Linked DNA regions of Phytohabitans houttuyneae. The protein of the gene in region 1 binds, or shares a complex with, the protein of each later gene. Links are inferred from orthologs where the notes say so. Each region holds a gene or a part of one and is shown in the gene's direction. Other genes may lie near its edges. The genes, in order: rpsG and tig.

Evidence for each region.
Region 2: the proteins of rpsG (region 1) and tig are in contact, whole or in part, in a crystal structure (PDB 3GTY), measured with the Thermotoga maritima proteins. The link is inferred for Phytohabitans houttuyneae from one-to-one orthologs. Residues at the interface, in WP_004081843.1 of Thermotoga maritima: Lys34, Lys52, Lys55, Glu59, Arg62, Gln63, Glu66, Asn67, Lys69, Val71, Arg95, Ala109, Lys110, Lys111, Gly112, Arg113, Pro114, Glu117, Glu121, Ile124, Ala125, Tyr127, Asn128, Asn129, Thr130, Gly131, Lys135, Asp139, Arg142, Met143; in WP_004081061.1 of Thermotoga maritima: Glu122, Val124, Val129, Leu130, Tyr133, Glu188, Gly259, Ile262, Tyr263, Glu266, Ser270, Glu273, Gln274, Glu277, Arg308, Gln311, Ile312, Ser315, Tyr316, Glu325, Arg329, Arg336, Leu363, Phe366, Trp367, Arg373, Leu377, Arg381, Leu384, Glu387.

The regions. Positions count from the first base shown.
Region 1 is NZ_BLPF01000001.1:3,444,203-3,447,430, reverse strand. Bases 1-2,914 are described here. They hold rpsG (30S ribosomal protein S7), read left to right. Parts: upstream 1-1,179; coding sequence 1,180-1,650; downstream 1,651-2,914. Other genes in these bases: fusA (elongation factor G), read left to right, coding at 1,682-2,914; Phou_RS15350 (hypothetical protein), read left to right, coding at 1-423. Also shown: more of fusA, read left to right, coding at 2,915-3,228.
Region 2 is NZ_BLPF01000004.1:560,154-563,442, forward strand. Bases 106-3,080 are described here. They hold tig (trigger factor), read left to right. Parts: upstream 106-902; coding sequence 903-2,258; downstream 2,259-3,080. Other genes in these bases: Phou_RS45200 (amidohydrolase family protein), read right to left, coding at 106-639; Phou_RS45210 (ATP-dependent Clp protease proteolytic subunit), read left to right, coding at 2,371-3,015; Phou_RS45215 (ATP-dependent Clp protease proteolytic subunit), read left to right, coding at 3,026-3,080. Also shown: more of Phou_RS45200, read right to left, coding at 1-105; more of Phou_RS45215, read left to right, coding at 3,081-3,289. UniProt on the Bacillus subtilis protein: Involved in protein export. Acts as a chaperone by maintaining the newly synthesized protein in an open conformation. Functions as a peptidyl-prolyl cis-trans isomerase.

The DNA.
Region 1 (3,228 bases):
GTCCCGCCGCCGCCGCGCGAGGCGTGGTTGGCGCCGCAGCGGGTCGAGGCGGTGCCGGGCACCAACTTCGCTGTCGTACACCTCAATCTGCCGCCGTCCACGTCGGGCCTGGCCGTCGGTTCGCTGGTGGCGGGAATCGGTTCGGTCCTCGTGTCGTTTGTCGTAGCGTGCTTCGGCGTGGTCGGTGCCTCGGCCGGCTGGGGTGCGTGGGTCGCGGGCGCCTTCGCGATGATCGCCGGCCTGGCCGGGGGTGCCGCGGTCGTGCTCGCGGTGCTCGGCATGCGGCAGATCAAGCGGGCGGTCTCCGGGATCCGGGTCACCGGCCGTGGCGTGGCCATCGCCGGCCTGGTCTGCGGTGCCGTGGGGCTCGGGCTCACCGCGCTCGGCGTCGGGACCTCCCTGTTGATCCAAGTGAGCGTCTGAGGACCCCGTCGATGGGTGGCCCGCACAGGAGCGGGTACACTGAACGACTGGAGTTGTTCGCCGCGGGCGAGAAGGCAAAGACGGGTCCCCCGTTTTGACCTGTGCGCTCACGGTGGGTACTCTTTCCCCTCGTGCCCGGGCGTGCCCGGGCAATCCGTGCGTGCGCCCTCATAGTGGGCCGCGACACGGGCAACGAGACAAACGCGGTGCACGTGACAGCGCGCGCCGCAACCGTGTGCCGGACGACACGCCCGACCGCGGGTGCCGGGAGGACGAGGGCCACCCGGCGAAAGTGCCAGGTCGGCCGCGTGCCGACCGGCGCAGAGGCACGGCACACAGACACAGGCACGCACAGAGGAAGCAAGGGAGCGGAGAAACCCGGTGCCCACGATCCAGCAGCTGGTCCGCAAGGGCCGGCAGGCCAAGACGAGCAAGACCAAGACCCCGGCGCTGAAGGGGAGCCCCAGCGGCGCGGAGTGTGCACGCGTGTGTACACCACCACCCCCAAGAAGCCGAACTCGGCGCTGCGCAAGGTCGCTCGTGTGAAGCTGAGCAGCCAGATCGAGGTGACGGCGTACATCCCCGGCGTCGGCCACAACCTGCAGGAGCACTCGATCGTGCTCGTGCGTGGCGGCCGTGTGAAGGACCTCCCCGGCGTCCGGTACAAGATCGTCCGCGGTTCGCTGGACACCCAGGGTGTCCGCAACCGCAAGCAGGCGCGCAGCCGCTACGGCGCGAAGAAGGAGAAGAGCTGACATGCCGCGTAAGGGCCCCGCGCCGCGCCGGCCGCTTGTCGCTGACCCGGTGTACAACTCGCCGCTGGTCACGCAGCTGGTCAACAAGATCCTGATGCGCGGCAAGCGCCAGCTCGCCGAGCGCGTTGTGTACGGCGCCCTGGAGGGCTGCCGGGAGAAGACCGGCACCGATCCGGTCGTGACCCTCAAGCGCGCGATGGACAACGTGAAGCCGACCCTCGAGGTCCGCAGCCGCCGTGTCGGTGGCGCGACGTACCAGGTGCCGGTTGAGGTTCGCCCGACCCGGGCGACCACCCTGGGCCTGCGCTGGCTGGTGCAGTACTCGAAGGCCCGGCGCGAGAAGACCATGATCGAGCGACTGCAGAACGAGCTGCTCGACGCGAGCAACGGCCTCGGCGCCTCGGTGAAGCGGCGCGAGGACACGCACAAGATGGCGGAGTCCAACAAGGCCTTCGCCCACTACCGCTGGTGACCCCAGCGCCCGACGAGACGACGAAGTAGGGATTACCGTGGCTGCCGCCGACAACGCGCTCGCCAAGCTACGCAACATCGGCATCATGGCGCACATCGATGCCGGTAAGACGACCACGACGGAACGAATCCTGTTCTACACCGGCATCACGTACAAGATCGGTGAGGTCCACGAGGGCGCCGCCGTCATGGACTGGATGGAGCAGGAGCAGGAGCGGGGCATCACCATCACCTCGGCCGCCACAAAGGTCGAGTGGAAGGGCCACCCCATCAACATCATCGACACCCCGGGGCACGTCGACTTCACCGTTGAGGTGGAGCGCAACCTGCGGGTGCTCGACGGTGCGATCGCGGTGTACGACGGTGTGGCCGGTGTCGAGCCGCAGACCGAGAACGTCTGGCGCCAGGCTGACAAGTACAACGTTCCGCGGATGTGCTTCGTCAACAAGCTCGACCGCACGGGTGCCGACTTCTTCCGCTGCGTGCAGATGATGATCGACCGGCTCAACGCCACCCCGCTGGTGCTGCAGATCCCGATCGGCCTCGAGGGCAACCACATCGGCGTCGTCGACCTGATCGGGATGCGCGCGCTCACGTGGCGCGGCGAGACCCAGAAGGGCGAGGACTACGCGGTCGAGGAGATCCCGGCCGAGCTCGCCGACCAGGCCGCCGAGTGGCGCGAGAAGCTCATCGAGACGCTCGCCGACGTCGACGACAGCGTGATGGAGAAGTACCTGGAGGGCGAGGAGATCTCGGCCGACGAGATCAAGGCCGGCATCCGCCGCGCCACCATCACCTCCAAGGCCAACCCGGTGCTGTGTGGCTCCGCGTTCAAGAACAAGGGCATCCAGCCCATGCTGGACGCCGTCATCGACTTCCTGCCGTCGCCGCTGGACATCCCGGCGATCGAGGGCACGGCGACTGACGGCGAGACCCCGCTCCTGCGCCGGCCCTCGATGTCCGAGCCCTTCTCCGCGCTGGCGTTCAAGATCCAGACGGACAAGCACCTCGGCAAGCTGACGTACGTGCGGGTCTACTCCGGCAAGCTCGAGTCCGGTTCCCAGGTGATCAACTCCACCAAGGACCGCAAGGAGCGCATCGGCAAGATCTACCAGATGCACGCGAACAAGCGAGAAGAGCGTGCGACCGCGCAGGCCGGCGACATCATCGCGGTGCAGGGTCTCAAGCAGACCACCACCGGCGACACGCTGTGTGACCCGGCCAACCCGGTGATCCTGGAGTCGATGACGTTCCCGGAGCCGGTGATCCAGGTCGCCATCGAGCCGAAGACGAAGGCCGACCAGGAGAAGCTGGGCACCGCGATCCAGCGCCTGGCCGAGGAGGACCCGACCTTCCGCGTCGCCAACGACCAGGAGACCGGTCAGACGGTCATCTCGGGCATGGGCGAGCTGCACCTCGACATCCTGGTCGACCGCATGCGCCGGGAGTTCAACGTCGAGGCCAACATCGGCAAGCCGCAGGTGGCGTACCGCGAGACCATCCGCCGCAAGGTGGACAAGGTCGAGTACACGCACAAGAAGCAGACCGGTGGCTCCGGTCAGTACGCGAGCGTGATCGT
Region 2 (3,289 bases), on another replicon or contig:
GGCGCGGCGCGACTCTGCCGCGATCGCGTGGAAGGACTCGCGGGACAGCCGGGTGTACGTCTTGATGAAGTCGGCACCCGCCTCCACCTCCCGGCGCACGGCGGCACGGCCCTGCGCCGGGTCGGCGACCGCGATGTACGGAACGCCGAGGCCCTCCCACAGCGACGGCGCGCCGTCCACGATGGAGCTGCCGACCGCCCAGCGTGGCCCCAGGCGGGCGCCCGACTCGATGTCCCGCCGCCAGCCGCGGACCGCGTCGCTGGAGGACATCTGGCGGGTGGTGGTGACGCCGTTCACCACGTACATCTCGGGGTCGGTCGGATCGATCTCGGTCGCGTGCGTGTGCATGTCCGCGAGGCCGGGGATCAGGAACTTCCCTCGGCCGTCCACGACCCGCGCGCCGTGCGGGACCGGTACCCGATGGGTGTCGCCCGCGTCGAGGACGTGGCCGCCGCGAACCAGGACGTTCTGGTGGCGCCGCGCCCCGCCCGCCGCGTCGATCACGGTGACCCCCGTCACCGCCGTGATGTCCGCGGCGGGCGTGGCGCCCGCCGCCCCGGCCCGGCCGAGGCCGACGGTCGCGCCCGCCACACCCGCCGCCCCCGCCAGCACCGAACGCCGGGAAATCGCGCCTGCCATGATCACTCCCCAAGTCGTCGTCGTTCCGTCATCGACAACCCTCGCGGCGGCGCGGCCGCGGGTCAGTGGGGCTGGACGCCCGGCTGGGGGTAGGGAAAGGCCTACCATCTGAGACCGAGATAGTGTTTGCGCAGGTCAGCGCCCTTGCCGCCAGCCGGGCGGCTGGCGCTGCCCGCTCCGCTCTACACTCGACCGAGCCGCTATTGCGTCCGCGTGACGCCGCACGGCCCACAAGCCTGAAAGATCCATCGAGGAGTACGCCTGTGAAGAGCACCGTCGAGACCCTGAGCCCGACGCGGGTGCGGCTCGCCATCGAGGTGCCGTTCGTCGAGCTCGAGCCGAGCCTCAAGAAGGCGTACCGGGAGATCGGCCAGCAGATCCAGATCCCGGGCTTCCGTCGCGGCAAGATTCCGGCCGCCGTGATCGACCAGCGGGTCGGTCGCGCCGCCGTGATCAACGAGGCCATCCAGGAGGCGATCCCGGCCCAGATCCTGGCGGCGGTGCGCGAGCACGACGTCAAGATGCTCGGCCGGCCGGAGCTGGAGTCGTTCCCGGAGATCGAGGACGGCCAGCCGCTCAAGTTCACCGCCGAGATCGACGTGCGGCCCGAGATCACGCTTCCCGACCTCTCCACCATCGAGATCAGCGTCGACGAGCTCCAGATCGGCGACAGCGAGATCGACGACCAGGTGAAGGGGCTGCGGGAGCGCTTCGCCACGCTCAAGACCGTGGAGCGGGCGGCCCAGGAGGGCGACTACGTCCAGATCGACCTGGCCGCGACCGTCGACGGCGAAGAGGTGCCGGGCGGATCGGCGACCAACATCTCCCACGAGGTGGGCAGCAAGCAGTTGCTCCCCGGCCTCGACGAGGTGCTCGTCGGCCAGTCGGCCGGCGACTCGACCACCTTCGTCACGCAGCTGGTCGGCGGCGACTTCGCCGGCCGCGACGCGGATGTCTCGGTGACGGTCCGCACGGTCAAGGAAAAGCAGCTGCCCGAGCTGGATGACGAGTTCGCCCAGCTGGCCAGCGAGTTCGACACGCTCGACGAGCTGCGCAACGACCTGCGCGAGCGGGTCACCCGGGTGAAGAAGGTCGAGCAGCTCTACGCGGCCCGCGACAAGGCTCTCGCCGAGCTGGTCCAGGCCGCCGACGTGCCGGCCCCCGAGGGTGTCGTGCGCGAGGAGGTCGACCACCGCAAGCAGGCGATGGCCGACCAGCTCGAGCGGATCGGCGCCTCACTCGAGGAGTACCTCTCGGCGGAGGAGAAGACCGAGGAGCAGATCGACACCGAGCTGACCGAGGCGGCCACCGAGGGCGTCAAGATCCAGCTGCTGCTCGACACGCTCGCCGACGCCGAAGACGTGCAGGTCTCCGACGACGAGTTCGGCCACGAGATCATGCACCGCGCGCAGCGGGCCGGTGTGCAGCCCCAGCAGTACTACGACCAGCTCGTCCGCTCCGGCACCGCCGGGGCCGTCTTCGGCGATGTCCGCCGGGGCAAGGCGCTCGCGCTGGTCATGGAGCGGATCAAGATCACCGATTCGGCCGGCAACGAGCTGAACATGGATGACCTCCGCGGCGGGAGCGCCGACGAGCACGACCACGACCACGACCACTGAGATGGGGTACCGGCGGCCGCGGCGCGCCCGTGCGCTGAGAGCGAACGTTGCGGTCGTGGCTGCCGGCAGTGGATAAGGTCGGTCGTACGGAGACAATTGCGAAGGGCTTGCCATGACCGATCAGCTTTTCCCTGTGATGCCCACGCGGGCGATCGAGGCCCGCGGAGGCGACGCGCTCAGTGGCAACCTCGACGACACGGTCTACAACCGCCTGCTCAAGGAGCGCATCGTCTTCCTGGGCAGTGAGGTCACCGACAACGTGGCCAACCGCATCTGCGCGCAGCTGCTGCTGCTCGCGGCGGAGGACCCGTCGCGGGACATCTACCTGTACATCAACTCGCCCGGCGGCTCGGTCTACTCCGGCATGGCGATCTACGACACGATGCAGTTCATCGACAACGACGTGCAGACGATCGCGATGGGCATGGCCGCGTCGATGGGTCAGCTGCTGCTGTGCGCCGGCTCCGCGGGCAAGCGGTTCGCGCTCCCGCACGCGCGGATCATGATGCACCAGCCGTCCGGCGGCATGGGTGGCACGGCCTCCGACATCGCGATCCAGGCCGAGCAGATGCTCTACACGAAGCGGATGTTCCAGGAGCGGGTCGCGTTCCACACGGGGCAGACCCAGGCGCAGATCGAGGCCGACTCCGACCGTGACCGCTGGTTCACGGCTCAGGAGGCCAAGGACTACGGGTTCATCGACCACGTGATCACCGGGGCGACCCAGGTCCCGTCCGGCGCCGGCACGCTGAGCTGAGGAAGACACCATGACTGAACTGCAGATCCCGGCGGGCCTCCGCGAGGTCCACAACCGGTACATCATTCCGTCGTTCGTCGAGCGCACGTCGTACGGGGTGAAGGAGTCCAACCCGTACAACAAGATGTTCGAGGACCGGATCATCTTCCTCGGCGTGCAGGTCGACGACGCCTCGGCCAACGACGTCATGGCGCAGTTGCTCACGCTCGAGGGCACCGACCCGGACCGCGACATCACGATGTACATCAACTCGCCCGGCGGCTCGTTCACCGCG